3 regions of the Albirhodobacter sp. R86504 genome follow, and region 1 is predicted to be linked to each of the others. Evidence: riboswitches for the same ligand, from Rfam matches in the RefSeq annotation. Region 1 holds a riboswitch; each other region holds the start of a gene.
What was found. A riboswitch is a leader RNA that binds a small molecule or an ion and turns the genes downstream of it on or off. The one in region 1 is predicted to bind cobalamin.

Region 1 (7,708 bases):
CTCGCCACCGCGCATCTTTAGCCCGGCAAGCATCAGCGACAGCGATACGATAACGACGAACGTCCCCCCGAACAGGATCGCACAGAGATAGCTGACGATCAGGCCGCCATGGGCGATAAACCCGATCAGCGCGATGATCTGGCACATCATGCAGACCATAAGAACCGGCATCGGCCCGAACCGACGTGACGCAACCGAACCGAGCATCGCCCCGCAGGCATTCGCAATCCCGAGGATCAACCAGACTGTCGCGGCCGCCGATTGCGATTGGCCGCCCGATGTTAGAATATCGACGCAGAAGGTCGCGCCGACGGAATAGCCCCAGCCTGCCGCCAAATACCCAGCCCCGAAAACCCAGAACCAGCGCAGAGCCGTGTTTGATCGCGCCACCGACTGCGCCACCGACTGTCCCGCAGTCTGGTCCGTGAGCGGATCGCCCCTTGGCCTTGCGGGCGGGGCTGATCCCGTGGATGCTCGGGGCGCGGGCGACGGGGTCAGAAACCACGCAATCGGCAACAAGGTCAGCGCTGCCCCCGCGAAAACCTGCCATTGCAGCGCCCAATCCGCCCCCGTCCCGAGCATCAACGGTATAAGCCCCGCCAGCGCGATGCCCACGCCCAACCCCATGAAATGCGGCCCCAGATCGGGCACCCGTTCCGTGCGCCGCAACCAGCCAAGGATGAATTCCGCCGCGAGGAGCATCCCGCCAACGCCGCTCACCCCTCCAAGAAATCGGGAAATCGCCCAGATCCAGACGCTCTGCGTCATGCCCATCATCGCTGTGCTCACCACGGCAAGGATCAGGCACAGACGGAAGATCGACAAGCGCAGCGCGGGCGATTTGATGATCGCAAGCGTCAACGTGCCCAGCAGATACCCCGCGTATATCATCGCCCCGAGCACCCCCGCCGCCTGCGGGGTCAAACCCGCCTGCGCCTGCATGACCGGCAGCAGCGGCGTATAAGCAAAGCGCGCGACCCCGATCGTCAGAAGTTGCGCGGCTATCCCGCCGCAGAAAACGGCGTAGGGGAACGGCAGGCGCATGGGGTCTCTCCTGACAAGGAACAATCTCTATCGGTAGGAGGTTTCTCCGACCGCCTCAATGACGGAAATCAGCGCCGCGCCGATCCGCAATGAGGCGGTTTGGATGCATAAAAATCGTGCGGAGCGTCGCTGTATGCAACCGTATACTATCGACCTTTTGTCGCGTCTCGGCTATGACAGGGCAAACCTCGTCTCAAGGAGCCACCAATGACCGATATCATTTACACCAAAGTGGACGAAGCGCCGGAACTGGCTTCGGCTTCCTTCCTTCCGATTATCCAAAAATTTGCAGCCGCCGCAGGCGTGTCTGTTGGCACCAAAGATATCAGCCTTGCTGGCCGTATCCTTGCGACCTTCCCCGATCACCTCGATGCCGCACAGCGCCAATCGGACGATCTGGCGGAGCTGGGCGAATTGGTGAAAACGGCCGATGCCAATGTCATCAAACTTCCGAACATCTCGGCCTCGGTGCCGCAGCTGGTTGCCGCAATCAAGGAATTGCAATCGAAGGGCTACGCCCTGCCCGATTACCCGGAGGCGCCGCAAACCGACGCGGAAAAAGCCGTGCGCGCGAAATATGACGCGATCAAAGGCTCGGCTGTGAACCCCGTCCTGCGTGAGGGCAATTCGGATCGCCGTGCGGCGAAAGCGGTGAAAAGCTTCGCGCAAAAGAACCCGCACCGGATGGGCGATTGGTCGGCGGACAGCAAAACCCATGTCTCCTCAATGTCGGGCAATGATTTCTTCTCGAATGAAACCTCGGCCACTTTGGCAAAGGATGCGACCGCGAAGATCGTTTTGGTCACCGATGCCGGCGAAACGGTTCTGAAAGACGGGCTGAAATATCCCGCAGGCACGGTCGTCGATGCGACCTTCCTCTCCGTCGCCGCGTTGCAGGAGTTCCTGACCGCCGAGATCGAGAAAACCAAAGCGCAAGGCACGCTGTTTTCGTTGCACATGAAGGCAACGATGATGAAAGTGTCCGATCCGATCATCTTCGGCCATGCGGTGAAAGCGTTCCTCGCGCCGGTGTTCGAGAAGCACGGCGATGCGATGCGCGATCTGGGCGTGAACCCGAATTCCGGCCTTGGCGATTTGCTCGCACGGGTGAAGGGCAATGCGGAAATCATGGCGGATATTGACGCCTGCATGGCCGCGCGCCCGCCGATGTATATGGTGGATTCCGACAAGGGCATCACCAATTTGCACGTCTCGTCCGATGTGATTATCGACGCGTCGATGCCCGCGTTGATCCGCGCTGGCGGCAAAGGTTGGGGCCCGGACGGCAAGGAATCCGACACCAATTGCGTGATCCCGGATAATTCCTACGCGCCGGTTTACGATGAGACGATCAAGTTCTTCAAAGAGAACGGCAAGCTCAATCCCGCCACCGCAGGCACCGTGCAAAACGTTGGCCTGATGGCGCAAAAGGCCGAGGAATACGGCTCGCATCCGACCACTTTCGAGATCCCGCAGGCGGGTGTCGTGAAGATGATCCTCGATGATGGCACCGTGTTGCATGAGCATAAGGTTGAGGCCAACGACATCTGGCGTTCGGCATCGGCCCGCAAAGCCCCGATTGAGGATTGGGTCAACCTTGCGATCGATCGTCAACGTGCGGAAGGCTGCCGCGCGATCTTCTGGCTGGATGCCGCCCGCGCGCATGATGCCGAGCTGATCGCCTATGTGAAACCGATTTTGGAAGCCAAAGGCGTGGCCGATAAATTCGAGATCATGGCTCCCCGCGAAGCGACGCGCGCCTCGTTCGAGACGATCACCAAAGGCGAAAACACCATCGCGATCACCGGCAACGTCCTGCGCGATTACCTCACCGATCTGTTCCCGATTTTGGAACTCGCGACCTCCGCGAAGATGCTGTCGATCGTGAAACTGATGAACGGTGGCGGGCTGTTTGAAACCGGTGCCGGTGGCTCCGCGCCCAAGCATGTTCAGCAGTTGATGGAAGAAAACCACCTGCGTTGGGATAGCCTTGGCGAATTCTGCGCCTTGGGCGAAAGCCTGACCTTCCTTGCCGATACCAAAGGCAATGAAAAGGCGCGCGTGCTGGGCAAGGCCGTGGATACCGCAACGCAAGGCATTCTGGATCACGACCGGTCGCCCTCGCGTAAAGTCGGCCAGCCGGACAACCGCGACAGCCACTACTGGTTCGCGCGCTACTGGGCCGAGGCCCTTGCCGCGCAAACCGAGGATGCCGAACTGGCCGAGCATTTCACACCGGTTGCGGAAGCATTGACCTTGGGTGAGGATAAAATTCTCGCCGAGATCAAAGCCGTTCAAGGCAAGGCTGCGGATTTGGGCGGATATTACCGCACAGATGCGGCGAAAACCGCGGCCGTGATGCGCCCGTCGGCCACGCTGAACGCGATTATCGGCTAAACTCAGCCGCTCAAGATATGAGGCCACGCATCCAATCCGGTGCGTGGCCTTTTTCATAAGCTGCCCTTGCCGCCCATTGATCTTGGGGGGGAATGGTGCCACAAAATCCGCGTCGGTTTCTTTCGAGAATGAAAAGGGAATCCGGTCCAGCTTTGGCTGGTAATCGGAACTGCCCCCGCAACTGTAGGCGAGGAGCGTGCCTCGAACACCACTGGGATCTTCTCGGGAAGGTGGGGCGCGCGTTGATCCGTTAGTCAGGAGACCTGCCGACCTAATGTAACCACGACCGGACGGGGTGTTTCGGGGCGGGAAATCAGCGTGGAGTTCCACGAAATTTCACGTCACGGCCCCGTCACACGGCAATCTGACGGGACGGACCAGATGACCAAACCACTTTCGCGCGCGCTCATCGCGGGCATTTTCGCCTGCGCTTGGGGCCATCACGCCTCCGCGCAAGAGACGCGCTATCCCCTGACGCTGAGCAATTGCGGCACGCAGATCACCTTTGATGCGGCCCCGCAAAGCACCGTCGCGGTTGGGCAAGCCGCCACGGAAATCCTCTATCTCTTGGGGCTCGCGCCGAAAGTTTCTGGCACCTCCGTTTGGTTCAGCGCCGTTATGCCGCGTTTTGCACAGGTGGACGCCACGATCCCGCGCCTGGCCGATAACGACCCGAGCTTCGAGAGCGTCGTCGCCCAAAAGCCTGATCTCGTCGTCGCGCAATATGAATGGCATGTCGGCCCGACGGGAAGCGTCGCGACGCGCGAGATGTTCCACGATCTCGGGATTGGATCGTATATCCTACCTGCGGATTGCGACGCGAAAGATAATTCTACGGGCGGCGACGGTTTGCGCGTCGGCGCGTTCGACACCGGATCAGTTTACAAAGGCATCCGCGAGCTTGCGCAGATCTTCAACGTGCCCGCCGATGGCGATGCCTTGATCGCAGAGCTGAAAGACACGGAAGCGAAGGCGATTGCGCGCGCGCAGGCCCTTGATCTGCCCGATGATCTGTCGGCGGTTTTCTGGTTCTCCTCGGCGGATACGCAGGTTGATCCGTTCGTCGCAGGGCAGCTCGGCGCGCCAGGATATATGATGGATGCGCTCGGCATCACCAATATCGTGCAATCGGATGAGGAATGGCCGACCGTTGGGTGGGAAACCATCGCAAAGAGTGACCCCGATGTGATTGTCATCGCGAAGATGGATCGTCGTCGCCATGCCGCCGATGATGTCGCGCAAAAACTGGCCTTCTTGCGCAGTGATCCTGTTGCCAGCCAGATGAAAGCCGTGATTGAGGGGCGGATCATCGAGATGGACGCCCACGCGATGGATGCCACGGTGCGGTCGATTTACGCGCTGGATGATCTGTCCTCGGCCCTCGCCGCGATGGATTTGCGGTGAGAACAGCCGCCGCCTTCTTGCCACATCAGGGCGCGCGCCCTTTGGTGATGCCTCTCGCGATGATGGCGGCGGTGTGCGGCGCGGTGCTGATCGGCACCGCCATCGGGGAGACGTCTTTGCCGCTGCGCACGGTGATCCAGACCTTGGCAAACCACCTGCTGGGCGCGGAATTCACCGTAGACCGGATCGATGCGGGCATCATCTGGAGCTACCGCCTCCCGCGTGCGCTCGTCGCGGCGGGTTGCGGCGCGGGGCTTGCGCTGACGGGGGTCGTTTTACAGGCGTTGCTGCGCAATCCGCTGGCCGATCCGTATCTGATGGGCCTCTCGGCGGGGGCGTCGACCGGAGCAGTTCTGATCAGCGTCGCAGGGGTTGGCGCGACGGGCTTCGGGCTATCAGCCTTCGGCGTCTCGTCGGACATGATCACCATGTCGGCTGGCGCGTTGATCGGCGCGCTCCTCGCCTTTGGCTGCGTTGTTGCCCTCGCCCATGCCGTCGGCAGCGGCGGATCAGGCGGATTGACGGGCGGCGGTCGCGGCACGCAAGCCGCCGCCGCAATTATCCTCGCGGGCATCGCCAGCTCGCAATTGTTCCACGCCTTAACCGCCTTCATCATCGCGCGCTCGGCCAATGCCGAACAGGCGCGCGGCATCTTGTTTTGGCTCATGGGGAACCTGTCGGGCATCCGGTGGGAGGATGTCGCGCCCTGCCTGATCGTGACCGTGATTGGTTCGGCGCTGTGCCTGTGGCATCGCCGCGCGCTGGATGCGTTCACCTTCGGGGCCGATAGCGCCGCCGCTTTGGGGATCAATGTGCGCGCGGTGCGCGGCGTGTTGATCACCACCACCGCTGTGATGATTGGTGTTTTGGTGTCGAAAGTCGGCTCGATCGGGTTCGTCGGCCTCGTGATCCCGCATGCGATGCGCTTTTTGGTCGGCACACGGCATGATCGGCTCGTGCCAGCTTCGGCCTTTGCGGGCGCGGTGTTCTTGATTGCGGCGGATGTGATCTCGCGCATCTTGATACCCGGGCAAGTCCTGCCGATTGGCGTCATCACAGCACTTGTCGGCGCACCCGCCTTCGCTTTGATCCTCATTCGCGGCGCCCGCCGATGAGTTTGAGCGCACAAAACATCGGCGCGCGCCTGCACCGCACCGACATCATCCGCGATGTTTCGCTTGGTCTCAATGAGGGCGAGCTTTTCGGCCTGATCGGGCCGAACGGATCGGGGAAGACCACGTTGATGCGTTGCCTCGCGGGGCTGCATAAACCCAGCACGGGCACGGTGCGCCTGCGCGGCACGCCGCTTGACAAAATCCCTGCGCGCGAGCGTGCGCAGCTGATCGCCTTCGTTGAGCAACAGGCGGATACGACCGACCGGTTAACCGTGACACAAGCGGTCGGTTTGGGGCGCACACCTTTCCTGTCGCCGCTGCGCGGATGGGGCGCTCAGGACGAAGCGGCCGTGCAATCCGCGCTGGAGGCTGTCGAGATGACGGGCCTGCGCCACCGCTTGTGGCACACCCTTTCGGGCGGCGAACGCCAACGGGTGCATATCGCCCGCGCCCTCGCCCAGACGCCCGAAATTCTGGTATTGGACGAGCCGACGAACCATCTCGATATCCGGCATCAATTGGGGCTGATTGCGCTGGTTCAGAGCCTGAACATCACCCGCATGATCGCCCTGCATGACCTCAATCAGGCAATGATCTGTGATCGAATCGGCGTTATGCAGGCTGGCAATTTGGTGGCAGTTGGCGCACCTTGCGAGGTGTTGAACGAGGCGTGTCTCCGCGATGTTTTTGGCGTCGCGGCAATGCGCGTGCCCGCGCCGGATGCGTCAGGCGGCATGCGGCTACATTTCTCGCACGCGCTGTGACGCGCGTTGCCACCGTCAGGAGACCCTATGACAGAGCCGCTTTTCCCGCCCCGACCGCCCGTGATGATCGCCACCGACCACGGCGACTACCCGATCCACCGGATTTTCTGCGTGGGCCGGAATTACGCGGATCACGCCGCCGAAATGGGGCATGAGGTCGACCGCGAGGCGCCGTTCTATTTCATGAAAGATGCCTCAAGCCTTGCGCCTGATGGCCCCCTGCCCTTTCCGCCTGGCACGCAAGATTTGCATCATGAGGTCGAACTTATCGCCGCCCTCGACGCGGATCTTTTCAACGCGGATACCGCGCAGGCCGCGCGGGCGGTTTGGGGCTACGGCGTTGGCTTGGATATGACGCGGCGCGATTTGCAAGCGCAAGCGAAGGACAAACGCCGGTCTTGGGATCTGGGCAAAAACTTCGAGAATTCCGCCATTCTCGCGCCGCTGACCGATGCGGCAACCTTCGGGGACATCGGCACGCAGGCGATCACGCTCGCGGTAAATGGCGAGATGCGCCAAACCTCCGACCTCTCCAAAATGATCTGGTCCGTGCCCGAAGTTATCGCGTATCTGTCGCGGTATTATCACCTTACCGCAGGCGATATCATCATGACCGGAACGCCTGCGGGTGTTGGGCCCGTGATTGCGGGCGACGTTATGACGGCGCAAATCGACGGGCTGGCGCCGTTGGAGGCGCGGTATCTCGCGTAAGCGGGCCGGATCTTGCGTTCGGGAGGCGACGAAAAAGATGGCCTCGCCCTGCGCGATATGGTTTTGCAAAGGGGCGCGGTAATTGCGGCGCGACCTGATCGGACAGCGCAGGGCAAAAGATGAAATATTTAAAAACTCTCGGCATTGATGCCTACATGATTTTACTCTTGGTGACGGTGGCTTTCGGGGTCGTGCTCCCCGCCAGCGGCGCACCCGCAGAGATCTTGGGCTATGTTACCTATTGGGCGGTGTCGCTGCTGTTCTTTCTCTATG
Region 2 (7,708 bases), on a different contig from region 1:
CGTGCCGCATCATCCCGTCCGCCCACGCGGGATTGGCCGCGCGCCCGCGCACAACTCGCGCGATTTCTTCTGTCAAAGCGCGGGCGCGCGGGGCGTCCGGATTCGTCGTATCTAGGTGATACAGGCTCGATTTATTGCCCCCAAGGCTTTGAACAGCCGCCGCGAAGCCGCCCTCATGCGCCGCATAATCCGACGCGAGCAAAAGATCACTCTCTGCCAAATCTTGGACATGGACGAACCCGTCAGACTTGAGAACGCGCGCCTCCAAAGCAGCGCGATCCCGATAGGCGGCTCCGTTCGCGTCGATTGCCCACTCCGACGCTTTCAACCATGCCTCACCGGCAGCATCACGCCCCTCATCAGAATAGGTTTCCATCGCCTCGCTCATCGCCATGCCGTACTGGCCCGGCTTGGGGCCGAACACGCGCGGAGAACGGGACAGATACGGATTATCGGAAGGGTCCTCGTCTCGGCGCGCAAGCGCAGCCGAGCCTGCCTCGAATATCTGACCAAGGCCCGCGAAAACGTCTCTAAACAGGCCCGAAGTGCGGATCGTAACGTCGATACGCGGTCGCCCGAGAACCGCAAGCGGAAGAATTTCGAAACCTGACACCCGCGCAGACCCGTCGTTCCATGTTGGCGCAAGCCCCGCCAGATGAAGCGCCATCGCGAATTCCTCGCCGGCGGTGCGCATCGTGGCCGACCCCCAAAGATCGATCACGAGGCCCTTCGGCCAATCCCCGTGATCTTGCAGGTGACGGCGCAACAGCTCCTCGGCCAGCTTAACACCCTGCGTATACGCAGCCCGTGACGGCACAGCGCGGGGGTCGACCGAAAAAAGGTTGCGACCGGTCGGACAAACGTCATCGCGGCCACGATAGGGAGATCCAGCAGGCCCCGCCGCCACGAACTTTCCCTCGATCGCGGCCATAAGCCCCTCAGCCTCACCCGCAGCATCACCGTAAATATGCAACCCGTCCCCAAACTGGGATTCCTTGATGTCGCATACGAACCGATCGATGCGCGTGATGGCATCTGCTGCCGAGGCCCCTTGCGGAATGCCCAGATCTTCTTCGAGGCCGCGGCCTTTTGCCTCCTCCAAAATCCGCGCAATCAACCGCTCACGACGTTTGGGATCGATACCGTCCGCGGTAGAGTATTCGTCGAGCAACTGCTCCAGATGTTCGAAGCCTTCAGGCAAAGACCCTTCGCGCATTGGCGGAGGCATGTGCCCCAATGTCACCGCCCCGATTCGGCGCTTCGCCTGCGCCGCCTCGCCTGGGTCATTCACGATGAACGGATAGATGACAGGCGCAGACGTCAACACCTCCGGCCAGCAGGAATCCGAAAGCGCAACAGCCTTACCCGGGAGCCATTCGAGGGTGCCATGTGCGCCCATGTGAATAATGGCATCGACGCCCAGCGCCTTAAGCCAAAGGTAGAAGGCAACGTAGGAGTGGCGCGGCGTCCGCGCGAGATCATGATAATCATCATCCCGCGTAAGAACGTCACCGCGCTCTGGTTGCAAAGCAAGGATAACATTTCCCGACTGAATGGCAGAAAACTTGAAAGCGCCATCTTCTAGAAGCGGGTCATCGCTAGGCGCACCCCAAGCCTGCGAAAGGCTCAAAAAAGGCTCTAAGTCGGCCGAAAACTGCGCCCTATACTGATCAAGGGGCCACTTAATCTTGGCATCCATTAGTCGTTTGCCCAGATCGTCTACAGGCGCCGTTTTAATGCCGCCAACTCGCAACCGCGTTAAAAGTGCCTGCGCAGATGCCAAAGCATCCAGACCTACCGCATGAGCCAACTGATCCGCCCGACCGGGATATATCGACAGGATGATCGCCAGTTTTTTGTCCTTCGCGGGGGTTTGCGATAGCTTTATCCACCCCTCAATACGGTCCAATGCGGCGGCGATCCGGCCCGCATCCGCGCGGTGAACAAATCGGGAGTACTCCAGATCGGCGTCCCGCTTTGTCGGCGCCTTGAACGAGATCACACCAGCGAAGATCCGCCCGTCGACCTCTGGCAAAACAACATGCATTGCGAGATCCGCAGGCGACAGACCGCGATCAGCCACAAGCCATTCTTTGCGCCGCGCGGTTGAAAGAGCCACTTGGAACACGGGGCAACCTGCCGCATCCAATGGTGAACGCCCGTCGTCACCCTTCGCGGAAAACGCGGTCGCGTTAACAACGGCCAACGGCGCGATTTGCGAGAGTTCCTCTGATACCCATGCCGCCGAAGGACCCTTTAGCGAAGGCGCAAACAGGCCAGCCGCGCGGTACCCTCGCTTGCGAAAATCACGAATAAGCGCATCGATAGGCTCTAAATCGGCCGAAACGAGATAGCTCCGGTAGAACGTCACAACCACATCTGCCGCATCCGGCCGCGAGGTTGCCCCCCTATCGGGATCGTACCAACCAGCTTGCGGCAGATCGACCGCCTCCGCGACATCTCCCACGGGCAGTTTCGCGGCTTTTGCGAGGGTCGCCAACGCGGCTTGCGCGGCCACGGCCCCGCCCGCATCACAAAGCGTTTTGAGCCGGGTCAGGGTCTCATTTGCAACAGTCGAGAGCGCGGTAAGACGCTCGTCTGCCCGCCCATCCGCCGGCAGAACGGCCAATGCAATGTTGTTTCGCCGCGCGAGATCCTGCAGCGAGGCCAGGCCGTAAGGCCAGTAGCTCTCGCCGCCGATCACGCGCACCAAAATCGCCTTCGCCTCGGCCAAGGTTTGTTCGCAATAAACATCCACCGAAAGCGGATGCTTTAACGCGACAAGGTTCGCCAAGCGCAAACTCGGCAAACCACCCTCCGCCCGATGCCACCCCGCCGCGAAAGCCCCCAAGTCACTATCGGAAAACGAAAGCACAACCATATCCGCGGGCGTCTGCCCCAGATCCGTTGGCGTCTCGCTTTCTTCGAGGCCGTGACTTTCGCGAAAAACGACGTGCATCAGCCGAGCAATACCGTACGGATCGCGGCCTCATCCATGTCGTGATGCTCTGCGATCACTACGAGAGCCGACATCCGTTCCGTCCCCCAGGGACGGTCATACTGATGACGGACACGCTCACCGACCGCTTGCACCAATAAGCGCATTGGCTTGCCGGCAACCGCCACGTGACCCTTCACGCGCAAAACATGATTTTCCCGCGCGAGGCGGACGATCCGCGCCGCGAGATCCTCTGGATCAGAAATTTCGCCCATTTCAATGACAACCGATTCAAAATCGTCATGTTCGTGGTCATCCGCCCCGTCATGATGCGACGGCCGCGCATCCAGATCATCTTCCGCTGCGGCGTTCAGACCCAAAATCACACGCGGGTCAATGACCCCATCCGTCATTGACAGAACAGGAAGCTTACGCGGCGCCTCCGCGTCAATCACCGCACGCGCGGCAGCAAGACCGCTTTCGCCTGCGAGATCCGCCTTCGACAACAATACGATGTCAGCACAAGCGATCTGATCTTCGAAAACTTCCGACAGCGGCGTCTCGTGATCAATGCTGTCGTCGGCGGCGCGCTGCGCATCCACGGCCTTAACATCCGGGGCAAAGCGGCCCGCCGCGACTGCCTCCGCATCCGCCAATGCGATGACGCCGTCGACCGTGATTTTGGACCGGATCGCAGGCCAATCGAAGGCCTTAAGCAGCGGCTTTGGCAAAGCAAGACCCGAAGTTTCAATCAAGATGTGATCAGGGCGCTGTGGCATCGCCATCAGCGCCTCGATCGTCGGGATGAAATCATCCGCCACGGTGCAGCAAATACAACCGTTCGCGAGTTCGACGATATTTTCCGCCGGACAATTTTCGTCAGCGCAGCTTTTAAGGATATCGCCATCGACGCCGACGGTGCCAAATTCATTGACCAGAACCGCGAGGCGTTTGCCCTGTGGATTGGCCATGAGATGCCGGATCAGAGTTGTTTTCCCCGAGCCAAGGAAGCCGGTGATGATCGTGACGGGAATTTTAGCGAGATCGGACATGAGTTACTCCTGAGCCGGAACAAGGGGCGGAATTCGCGCAACAGATTGTTTGCGAAAAATAACGGGGCGGTCGCGCCACGGCACGATCCCATCGGCGGAGGCCGCGTATTTTGCAGCGCCCTCCAGAATCTCGGCGGCATGAAGATCCGGATCCATACGTCCGTAGACGTAGGTCCATTTCCCGGCCTCGGTCAGCGCAACTGCGCAGCCATTCGAACACGCGGAGAGACACTCCACAGGCACAACTTGCACAGCATCAGGCACATTTTGCGCGACGATTGCGGCCAAAAGCTTCGCCCCGTCGCGGTCTGCGTCGGGGTCAGCGCCCTCGCGCTTACATGTGGTGCATACGTAAAGCGTCGTCATCGGCCTCTCCAATATCGGGGGAGAATAGGGCATAGCCAGCCAAAACCGCGCGCGGTCTCTGCCGGTTGCGAAACACCCCGTTCGCCCGTTCAGTCGATGCTGGCAGGTCTCCCGGCTTGCGGATCTGGGTTTCCCCTCAACCCCTCTGCCTTCCCGGTTTCCCAGTGGCGTTGACGGGTCTCTCCGGTCACGGTCGCGGGGGCGGCTGCGCTTCGGTTGCGACCGATGAGCGGTCGTAAACCTGTCGCATTCCCTCTTCACCTGTCCTAGAACAGGAACCAACATGCGGCCCAACTGAGGCACCGCAGCCCCTATTGTCAAGGATGGATCAACAGATGACCGATGAGAACAACGTTGACGCCCGTCACGCGATGAAAATGGCAAAGAAGAAGGCCGCGCGTGATAAGATCATGGCTGCGAAGGAGGGTGAGAAAGGGCTGATCCTCGTGCATACCGGCGCGGGGAAAGGCAAATCTTCCTCGGGATTCGGGATGATCTTGCGGTGTATCGCGCATGAGATGCCTTGCGCCGTGGTACAATTCATCAAGGGCGCGTGGGATACCGGCGAGCGCCGCCTGATTGAGGCGAACTTCTCTGATCTGTGCCAATTCCATGCGATGGGCGAAGGTTTTACGTGGGAAACCCAGGATCGGGCCCGCGACATCGCCGCCGCGGAGAAAGGATGGGCGAAGGCCAAAGAACTCATCCTCGATCCCGAAATCCGTTTTGTTTTGCTTGATGAAATCAATATCGCGTTGCGCTACGACTATCTCAATATCGAGGAGGTGGTCCGGTTCCTGCGGGAGGAAAAGCCTCCAATGACACATGTCTGCCTCACAGGGCGGAATGCTAAGGAGGAGCTGATCGAGATCGCAGATCTTGTGACCGAGATGACGTTGATCAAACACCCGTTCCGGTCGGGTATCAAAGCGCAGATCGGCGTGGAGTTCTGACGCGATGACACGCGCGGTTATGATCCAGGGCGCAGGCTCTAACGTTGGGAAATCGTTGCTGGTTGCGGGTTTGTGCCGCGCCGCGGTGCTGCGGGGATTGTCAGTTTCGCCGTTCAAGCCGCAAAATATGTCAAACAACGCAGCCGTGACAGTGGACGGCGGTGAAATCGGGCGCGCGCAGGCTTTGCAAGCGCTCGCCTCACAACGCGATGCGATTGTGGATATGAATCCGATCCTGCTAAAGCCCGAGTCCGAGACCGGCTCGCAGGTCATTGTGCAAGGAAAGCGTCTCACAACCGTTCGGGCAAGAGACTATTCCGCCCTAAAACCATCCCTTATGGCACCGGTCTTGGAAAGTTTTAACCGGCTGAAAGCGCAATGCGATCTTGTTATTGTAGAGGGCGCCGGCAGCCCTGCTGAGGTTAATCTGCGCGCCAACGATATTGCGAATATGGGATTTGCGCGGATGGCGGATGTGCCCGTTATTCTGACGGGAGACATCGATCGCGGCGGCGTCATTGCGCAGATCGTTGGAACCCAAGCCGTGCTGGACCCGGAAGACAACGCGATGATCGCAGGCTTTTTGATCAACAAGTTTCGCGGAGACCCAACGCTGTTTGATGATGGCTACCGGCTCATCGAGCACCGAACCAACTGGCGCGGGATGGGTGTTGTTCCGTTCTTCACCGATGCAGGTAACCTGCCGGCGGAGGATGCGCTCGATCTTCGCCGGAATTCCGGCAACGGGCCAATTCATATCTGCGCTTTGACCCTCTCGCGGATCGCAAATTTCGACGACCTTGATCCGCTCGCGGCCGAGCCGTCCGTGCGGCTGACGATGGTGCGGGCAGGCGAAGCGATTCCGCCTTGCGATCTCATCATCATTCCGGGATCGAAATCGACGCGGGGTGATCTCGCCTATCTACGTGCGCAAGGCTGGGATATCGATATTCACGCCCATATTCGGCGTGGCGGGCATGTGTTGGGGATTTGCGGCGGCTACCAGATGCTGGGGCAGCGCATTGCCGATCCAGAGGGTATCGAAGGCACCGCGGGAGAAACCGAGGGGCTCGGCTTTCTCCAAACCCAAACTCTCATGACCCCCAACAAGCGCCTCACACGCGTCACTGCGACGCATGCTTCCACCGGCTTAAACATCGACGGCTACGAGATTCATATTGGCACAACGACGGGCGTTGATTGCGCACGTCCCTTCGCCCTGATCGACGGGCAGCCAGAGGGCGCGCAATCGGCGGATGGCCGGATCACGGGATCCTACCTTCACGGGATGTTCGCGGATGACACCTTCCGCTCCGCGTTCTTGTCGAAGCTGGGTGCGCCCAACTCTGGCCTGCGCCACTCTGAACTCATTGATGAAACGCTCAACGCGCTCGCGCAGCATTTGGAACGGCATTGCGATGTCGACGCAATTCTTTCGGTTGCGCGCTAGCGATCATCCCAGAGAGTTGGCGCGTTTTCTTGCCATCCGGCGCGGTGCAAAAGCGGTGTGTCATCCTTAAATTCGGGGTGCCCGATGCAAAGATAGGCGGAGAATTCCCAATCTGCATGAACATCAAAGATTTGCTCCATGCGTTCCGGATCGACAATGGACACCATGCCCATTCCAAGATTTTCCGCCCTTGCAGCCAGCCAAAGCGTGTGGATTGCCATCGCCGTAGATTGCCGCAGGGTTTCAGCCATCGTCGCACGGCCGAGGCGGTGCCCTGCTTCGGGCTCCATATCCGTGAAGATCGCAAATTGCTCAGGTGCCGCATCGAGCCCTGCGAGCTTCAGTCCCGCATAGGTTTCTGCTCGCTCGCCGGAATACGTCTCTAAAGCAGCAGAATTGCACCGCTCGAATTCCGCCCGCACCGCCCCGCGCAAAGCTTTATCGCGCACGCGGACGACGCGCCACGGGCGCGCATTCCCGACGGACGGCGCGGCCGCCATCACCGCGATCAGCATCCGAAGGGTCTCTTCCTCAACCGGATCCGTCCGGAAATGACGGACATCACGCCGCCAGCGCAATATCTCGCGCAATACCAATGCTTGCTCAGATGAGAATTCCATTAGCCCTCCATTGCCGCCCTGAGACGGCCCCATTCCACGTCCCCGCTCGGCAAGCCGAGTCGGATCAATTCGTCTGACCAAGGGAAAATCCGGCTCCAAATGCTAGCCCGCGCAAGTTTGTCCTGCGCGGCCTGCGCATTTTCGCAAGAATAGAGCCGAAATAGCTCGCAACCACCGATCATCGTCCATCCCGCTTGGCGGGCGATCGCGTCGATCACGCCGCATTCCTCACGAAGCCGCGCAATCGTTACCTTCGCCCAATCCCTGTCGCCCAATGCGGTTCGACCGATCTCAAGCGCCGGTCCACACACCGGCCACGGCCCCGCCAT
Region 3 (7,708 bases), on a different contig from region 1:
ATCGGCTGCGTTAATCGGCGCGGTGGTTCCACGGCTGAAAAGCGGGTCGAGGCTTGTCGTCAACGCGGTCACGTTGGAAACTGAGGCCGTGCTGATTGCGGAGCAGGCGGCACGGGGTGGGCGTTTGATGAAAATTGACGTCTCAGAAACGGAGCCTTTGGGTCGGATGCGGGGATGGACCGCCGCGCGCCCCGTTGTGCAATGGAGTTATATCAGATGAGCAGAGTCGTTGGAGTTGGATGTCGAGCGTCAGCCGGGAAAAGCTCGCTTATTGAAGCGATCGAGCGAGCATTGGTCGCGGCGCCAGGTCCTCTGGATACGCTAGCGACATCGGCGGACCGTGCTGGAACAACGTCTGTATTGGCCGCGGCAAAGCATTTTGGGTTGCGCGTCGTCCCCGTCGATCTTTCCGATATGCGCGGCGTCGCGACAAGCACGCAATCAGAGCGTATCCTCAGCAAGTTTGGTGTCGGCAGCCTGTCCGAAGCCGTTGCCTTAACCGTTGCGGGAGGCAATGCACGACTTTTGAGCCCGCGCGAGATTTCGTCCGACCGGATGGCGACGGCCGCAATCGCAGAAGGAGACCGCACATGACGGTTCATTTTATTGGGGCCGGCCCGGGCGCGGCCGATTTGATCACTCTGCGAGGGCGCGATTTGATCGCGGCGTCGCCCGTTTGCCTCTATGCAGGGTCGCTCGTGCCAGAGGCCTTACTTTCGCATTGCCCAGAGGGCGCGAGGATAGTGAATACCGCACCGATGAGCCTTGATGAGATCATCGCGGAAATCGTTGCCGCGACCGAGGCGGGGCAAGATGTTGCTCGCCTGCATTCAGGCGATTTGTCGGTGTGGTCCGCGATGGGCGAGCAACTTCGGCGCCTGCGGGCCCTGAATATCGCATATGATGTCACGCCAGGCGTTCCGAGTTTCGCCGCCGCTGCCGCCGCGCTGGGCGCGGAATTGACCTTGCCAGGCGTCGCGCAATCGGTTGTGCTGACTCGCACATCTGGCCGCGCGTCCGCGATGCCGGAAAGCGAAAGCTTGGTGAACTTCGCGCGTACGGGCGCGGTCCTTGCGATCCACCTTTCGGTTCATGTCCTCGAAAAAGTCATCGCGGATCTTACGCCGCACTACGGCGCAGATTGTCCCGTTGCGGTGGTTTGGCGCGCGACATGGCCGGACGAGCGGATCGTACGTGCAACGTTGGGGTCGTTGGAGTCCTCGATCAGCGCAGAGATGGCGCGCACGGCGCTTATTCTCGTGGGACATTCAATCGGCGCCGAGGACTTTGCGGAAAGCAGGCTTTATGCCGGAGATTACGATCGGCGGTATCGCCCCGTTGGCACCGAACCGCGCTTCCCCGAGCCGGAGACGCTCTAACTTATGACACGTGGTTTGATCATTTCTGCCCCTGCTTCGGGCACCGGAAAGACGACGCTTACTCTTGGCCTGATCGCCGCTCTGAAAAAGCAGGGGGTCAAGGTTCAGGGGTTTAAGAACGGGCCAGATTATATCGATCCTGCGTTTCATGAGGTTGCATCGGGTCTCCCCAGTTTTAATCTTGATTGCTGGGCGATGCCCGAGGCCCAAATCTCCGGCCTGATCGCAAGTGCAAAGGGCGCGGATCTGGTGATCGCGGAGGGTTCGATGGGCCTCTTTGACGGTGTTGCCACGCGCGGCGCGAGCGGGCAGGGGGCGACTGCCGATCTCGCGGCGCTGACGGGTTGGCCTGTCGTTTTGGTTCTTGATGTGAGTGGCCAAGCGCAATCTGCTGGCGCGGTTGCACTTGGGTTCGCCAAGATGCGGCCCGACGTTGTGATCGCGGGCGTAGTGGCGAACCGTGTTGCCTCCCCAAGACATGAGATGATGGTCCGTGAAGGGTTGGCGCAGGCTGGGTTGGCGTGTCTGGGATGCTTGCCGCGCAACAATGACGTGCGCTTGCCTGAACGCCATTTGGGTTTGGTGCAAGCCCAAGAAACGGCATCGATCAGCGCTATCCTCGATGAAGCGGGTGCGTTTGTCATGAAGCATCTGGATGTTGATGCGATCCGAGCGGTAGCCTTGCCCTGTCAAATGGCGGATGACACTGATGCAACCGCGCGCATCACGCCGCCCGGACAGAGGATTGCGCTTGCGCAAGATGTCGCGTTCTCGTTCGTCTATCCACATCTTTTACACGGCTGGCGCGCGGCTGGGGCGGAGATTTTGCCCTTTGCGCCGTTGAAAAACGAGGCGCCGGATCAAGCGGCCGATGTCTGTTGGCTGCCTGGCGGCTATCCTGAGCTTCACGCGGGTGAGATTGCTGCGGCAGGGGCTTTCCGCAGCGGGCTGCGCGAGTTCGCGCAGACGCGACCTGTGCACGGGGAATGCGGTGGGTATATGGCGTTAGGGGCGGGGCTGATCGATAAAGATGGTGCGCGCCACGAGATGGTTGGTTTGCTCGGTTTGGTGACATCCTATGAAAAGCGCAAAATGCACCTTGGATACCGGATTGCCACGTTAAACGCGCCGATTCCGTCTTTAGGGGCGGGAAGTCTCGCGCGCGGGCACGAGTTCCATTATTCTACGATTATCGATCAACCCGATGCGCCTCTCGCGTCGGTCCGCGATGCCTCGGGCAATGCCGTTCCGGAAACCGGTTCATGGCGCAGCTTCGAAGGCGGGGGCCGCGTCACGGGGAGCTTCTTCCACTTTGTCGCGGAGGCCTGATGGCTGGCTTTGTTTCTTTCGTTTCCTCCGGCCCCGGCGATCCTGAATTGCTTACGGTGAAGGCTCTCAATCGGCTTCAGGCGGCGGATGTCGTGCTTTACGATGATTTGTCGTCCGGCCCGATTTTGGCTTTGGTGCGCGAGGGGGCAGAGTTGATTGCGGTGGGAAAACGCGCAGGTCGGCCGTCGCCCAAGCAAGAATACGTGAGTGAGCTACTCGTTGAACATGCGAAAAAAGCGGCCAAGGTCGTTCGCTTGAAGTCCGGCGATTGTGGAATTTACGGACGGTTGGAAGAAGAAATTATTGCGCTGCGTGAAGCGGGAATTGCGTTCGAGATCATCCCGGGCGTGACGGCCGCTACCGCGACGACGGCCGCTGCGGGTATTCCTTTGACGCGTCGGTCAACCTCGCGGCGTGTACAATATGTCACCGGCCACGATTTGACAGGCGCGTTACCGGAGTCGCTCAATTGGGCAGCTCTGACGGATGGGGGTGCGACGACTGTGGTGTATATGGCGCGTCGGACGTTCCCTGATTTGGCCACGAAATTGATGGCGCATGGTCTCGCGCCCGAGACGCCCGCCCTGATCGCGGAAGGGGTCTCCACCGATGCCGAATCGATCCGCCATTTTACCGTCGCGAGCTTGGCTAAGTATCTCTCGGAGACGCCCGCGCCGGAGCGCGCGCCCTCTCTAATCATCTATGGCCCCCTGATGACGTGAACGACCACGCCAATGTCGTGCGTGACGCTTGACCGGTTTGGTTGGGCGTGAGACATGTGATGTGACGGTTCTGCAAAGCGTGCGAGCGCTGGTGGATGAAAAGGGAACGCGGTGAGGTGTAGCCATCAGGCGCCAAATCCGCGACTGCCCCCGCAACTGTGAGCTGAGAGTCGCCCCGATAAGCCACTGGCGAAAGCTGGGAAGGAAGGGGAGGCGTTAATCTGCGAGTCAGGAGACCTGCCGTCATATCAAGGGGCGTTTGCCCGCAACCAATCCGCCGTCGGGGATGACGGCCAGGAGTGAAGATATGCATATCGAACCGGGCGTCGTAAATGGCGCCAAACTCGCACTTTCCTATGCGACCGCCGCAGGGGCCGCCGTTTACGCTGGCCGTGAAGCGCTGAAGACCGTGTCATCTCGCGGCATTTTGTCCTTCGCGGCGCGGTCTTTGATCGCAACGATTGGCACATTCGTCTTCTTCGAAATTCTTCCGCATTTCGCGGCGGGCGTCTCGGAGGTTCATTTGATTCTGGGATCTACCTTGTTCTTGATGCTCGGGATCGGGCCTTCGGCGCTTGGTCTTGCGATGGGGCTTTTGCTGCAAGGGCTTTTCTTCGCCCCGACTGATCTGCCACAGTTCTTCATGAACTTGACGACACTTCTGGTTCCGCTGTTCGCGCTGCAAGCGGTCGCTCAGCGCGCAATCGCGAAAGATACCGCCTATGTGGATCTCAGCTACGCGCAAGCGCTGAAGCTCTCGGTTGCCTATCAGGGCGGGGTTGTAGCTTGGGTCGCATTCTGGGTGATTTGGGGGCAGGGCTTCGCGGCAATGTCCGAAATCATGACTTTCGGCGCGGCCTATATGACGGTTGTTCTGTTGGAGCCCCTCGTCGATCTCGCGGTTCTCGGAATCGCAAAATCGGCAAAGGGTTTGCACGGCTCTGGCCTCGTGTCCGAGCGCCTTCACACGGCGGCTTGATTAACGCATAAGCGCTTACCGGCCCTCTGCATGTGCAGGGGGCCGTTTGCATTCGGAGGCAGGATGGAACTCTTTTTGGTTGGGATCGGCACGGGTAACCCCGAGCATCTCACGCTTCAGGCCATTCGTGCCTTGAAAGCGGCAGATCTCATCATCGTGCCGCGTAAAGCAGGTAAGGATGATCTTTCCGAATTGCGGCTCGATATTTGCGCGGAAGTAGCGCCGGATGTCGCGATCCGCGAGTTCGATCTACCTGTCCGTGATCTTGCGGAGCCCGATTACGCAAAGCGGGTGAACGATTGGCACGATGCGATTGCGCAGGTCTGGATGACGGCGATCGACGGCGCTGGGCGGGTCGCCTTGCTCGTTTGGGGGGATCCATCGCTCTATGACAGCACATTGCGCATTGCCGCTCGGTTGTCACCTGCGCCGCTGATGACCGTCATTCCCGGAATTACGTCTATTCAGGCGCTCACCGCGGCGCATGCGATTCCACTGAACGATATTAACGAGCCCGTCGTGATCACAACAGGCCGGCAGTTGCGCGATGCGGGGTGGCCGCCATCCGCGCGCAGTGTCGTCGTGATGCTGGACGGCGAATGCTCATTCCAACATTTGCCGCCGGACGAGATCGAGATCTGGTGGGCCGCCTTTGCGGGGATGCCGCAGCAGGTGATATTGTCGGGGGCGTTGGGCGATATTGGCCCCGAGATCATCGAGACGCGCGCGCGGGCGCGGGCGGCGCATGGATGGGTGATGGATATCTATCTTATGCGTCGATCAGAAAAATCCTGAGATCATTCACATTCGTGCCGGTGGGCCCCGTCACAAAAAGCGAGTCGATGGCATTGAACGCGCCCCATGCGTCATTCATCGTGAGCGCGGCAAACGGGTCAACGCCCGCGGCTTTCATTGCGTTGAAGCTCTCGCCATCGACATAGGCGCCCGCATTATCTTCCGATCCGTCGATGCCGTCAGTGTCTGCGGCGAGGCAAGAGATGTTCCGCGCACCACGCAAAGCGATCGCCACGCCAAGAGCGAATTCGGCGTTGCGCCCGCCGCGCCCATTTCCGCGTAAAGTGACAGATGTCTCACCGCCCGAAATCAAAGCGAGGGGCGCTTTGCCGAGGAAATCCGCACTCATCGCGATTGCGGTCAGTGCTTTGCCAACCTCTCTCGCCTCGCCTTCAATGCGGTCCGATAGGATGAGTGTCGTATAGCCTTGTGATTCCAGATATCGCGCGGCGGCTTCAAGGGATTGCCGCGGCGATGCAACCATATGCGCCTGAAGATCGCCTGTTTCCGGCAAGCGCGACGCTTGGGAGGCGAGTGCGGCTGCGACCCTCGTATTCGGGATGATGTTGTAGCGCGCGAGGATTGTCTCCGCGCTTTCCAAATGGGGTGGTATTCGCACCGTGGGCCCAGATGCCACGGTTTCGGCATCATCGCCAGGCACGTCGGAAATGAACAGCGTCACGATTTTCGCAGGCGCTGCGAGGGCTGCGAGGCGGCCACCTTTAACCTGACTAAGCCGCTGGCGGATAACGTTCATCTCGCCAATCGTTGCGCCGCAAGCCAGCAGTGCCCGCGTCAGCTCTTGTTTGTCATCAAGGCTGATCCCGTCGATCGGTTGGCATAACAACGCCGACCCACCGCCCGATATCAAGGATAGCACCAGATCATTTGGCGTGAGACCTGATAGCAAATCCATGATGCGCCGCGTGGCATCCAATCCTGCTTGATCGGGAACGGGATGCGAGGCTTCAACCACGCCGATCTTGCGCAAGGAGACGCCTTCCGCGTGCCCGTAACGCGTGACGACAAGCCCCTCGACGGCATCGCCCCATTGCGCCTCAACGGCCGCGGCCATCTGCGCCGCCGCTTTGCCTGCGCCAATGACAATCACGCGGCCGCTCGGTCGTTCCGGTAATGCGGCAGCAATACATTGCGCTGGCGTTGCGGCGTCCACGGCCGCGGCGAAAGCGCCGCGCAAGATTTGCTTGTTCACGTTAATATCCTCTTCGGCGTTCCCGCGATAAAGGCATCAATACCTTCAATGACTTGCGCCCATAGCGCCGTCATCGCTTCATCGCTCGCCCACGCAACATGGGGCGTAAGGATCACATTTGGCAAGTCCGCGATCCCCATTAAAGGGTTATCCGGCAGGGGCGGTTCCGGAGTGGTCACATCAAAGCCTATACCGGAAATATTTTTTCTCTTCAAAGCGTTAACTGCGGCAACCTCATCCACCAGACCACCCCGCGCAGTATTGATCAAGACAGGTCGCCGCGCCATCTTGCTAAATTCTTCAGCACCTATCAGGCCTATTGTCTCCGCGTTAAGCGGACAGTGAAGCGTGATCACGTCACTCTCGGCCAGAAAATCGTCGAACCCGATACGGGTTGATGTCGCGGCCTCTCCCTTGCGGGCAGCGAAAATGACCCGCATGCCAAAGGCTTGCGCCAGTCGCGCGACTGATTGCCCTATGGAGCCACCGCCGATGATCCCGAGGGTTTTGCCGGCCAGATCCTCAATGGGGTGATTAAAGAAACAGAATTGGCCCGACCTTGCCCAATCCCCCTTTATGACATCCTCACGGTAGCCCGGCAGTTGGCGCTTGAGCGCAAGAATGAGGGCCATCACGTGTTCAGGCACCGAATGGACTGCATATCCGCGCACATTCGAGACAGTGATCCCCCGTTCGCGGCAGGCATCGATATCAATCACATCATATCCCGTCGCGGCGACGGCGATAAATTTTAGATCTGGAAGATGTTCGAGGTGCTTGCGCCGAAGTGGAACTTTGTTGGTAATCGCAATCTCAGCGCCTTGTAACCGGGCAACCACTTGATCCGAAGATGTAGTAGGGTAGTCAGCCCACTCATGCGGCGCATTCGGGCGCGCGAGATTAATGGTTGGGCCGATTGTTGCGCGATCCAGAAAGACGATGCGGGTCAAAGGGGGCTCCTCGATTGAGCGGATCAGATGAGCGAAAGCTCGTTGTGATGGGCCGTGAAGGCGTGGCGAACTTCGGCGGGCGGACGCAGCAGCAGTTTCAGCCCGCGGGTCAGGTTTGGATCGGGTTTACCGAACAAGCGATCCGCCTCGGCAGAGCTAAAGCCCGCGATCTGCTCCGCCTCCAGCCGCGCCGAAACCGTATCGGCGGCTTTGATTGCTTTCTTCATCGCTGCAGGAAGGACAGTCGGCAGCCCAAAGCGCAGATGTATCGCCTCCGTCAGCCTTCGATCTAGTTCGATATATTGCGGGCCAACGGCCGCTTTTACTGGGCTGATCATATC

Region 2: linked by a shared signal. The riboswitch ahead of SJY32_RS12660 (DUF1636 family protein) and the one ahead of SJY32_RS15800 (ABC transporter substrate-binding protein) in region 1 are both predicted to bind cobalamin.
Region 3: linked by a shared signal. The riboswitch ahead of SJY32_RS12595 (energy-coupling factor ABC transporter permease) and the one ahead of SJY32_RS15800 (ABC transporter substrate-binding protein) in region 1 are both predicted to bind cobalamin.

Annotation. Positions count from the first base shown of each region.
Region 1 covers NZ_JAXHCH010000003.1:29,688-37,395, reverse strand. Annotated here, with positions in the region: gene SJY32_RS15810 (YbfB/YjiJ family MFS transporter) at 1-1,044, opposite strand, end outside; gene SJY32_RS15805 (NADP-dependent isocitrate dehydrogenase) at 1,252-3,441, shown strand; cobalamin riboswitch at 3,538-3,727, shown strand; gene SJY32_RS15800 (ABC transporter substrate-binding protein) at 3,823-4,845, shown strand; gene SJY32_RS15795 (FecCD family ABC transporter permease) at 4,842-5,960, shown strand; gene SJY32_RS15790 (ABC transporter ATP-binding protein) at 5,957-6,724, shown strand; gene SJY32_RS15785 (fumarylacetoacetate hydrolase family protein) at 6,752-7,435, shown strand; gene SJY32_RS15780 (bile acid:sodium symporter family protein) at 7,555-7,708, shown strand, end outside.
Region 2 covers NZ_JAXHCH010000002.1:2,202,995-2,210,702, forward strand. Annotated here, with positions in the region: gene cobN (cobaltochelatase subunit CobN) at 1-2,959, opposite strand, end outside; gene cobW (cobalamin biosynthesis protein CobW) at 2,959-3,990, opposite strand; gene SJY32_RS12660 (DUF1636 family protein) at 3,994-4,356, opposite strand; cobalamin riboswitch at 4,440-4,654, opposite strand; gene cobO (cob(I)yrinic acid a,c-diamide adenosyltransferase) at 4,692-5,309, shown strand; gene SJY32_RS12670 (cobyric acid synthase) at 5,314-6,759, shown strand; gene bluB (5,6-dimethylbenzimidazole synthase) at 6,756-7,379, opposite strand; gene cobD (threonine-phosphate decarboxylase CobD) at 7,379-7,708, opposite strand, start outside.
Region 3 covers NZ_JAXHCH010000002.1:2,190,112-2,197,819, reverse strand. Annotated here, with positions in the region: gene cbiE (precorrin-6y C5,15-methyltransferase (decarboxylating) subunit CbiE) at 1-220, shown strand, start outside; gene SJY32_RS12615 (cobalamin biosynthesis protein) at 217-594, shown strand; gene cobM (precorrin-4 C(11)-methyltransferase) at 591-1,379, shown strand; gene SJY32_RS12605 (cobyrinate a,c-diamide synthase) at 1,383-2,708, shown strand; gene cobA (uroporphyrinogen-III C-methyltransferase) at 2,708-3,430, shown strand; cobalamin riboswitch at 3,479-3,690, shown strand; gene SJY32_RS12595 (energy-coupling factor ABC transporter permease) at 3,738-4,409, shown strand; gene cobF (precorrin-6A synthase (deacetylating)) at 4,473-5,204, shown strand; gene SJY32_RS12585 (glycerate kinase) at 5,179-6,417, opposite strand; gene SJY32_RS12580 (D-2-hydroxyacid dehydrogenase) at 6,414-7,367, opposite strand; gene SJY32_RS12575 (HD domain-containing protein) at 7,391-7,708, opposite strand, start outside.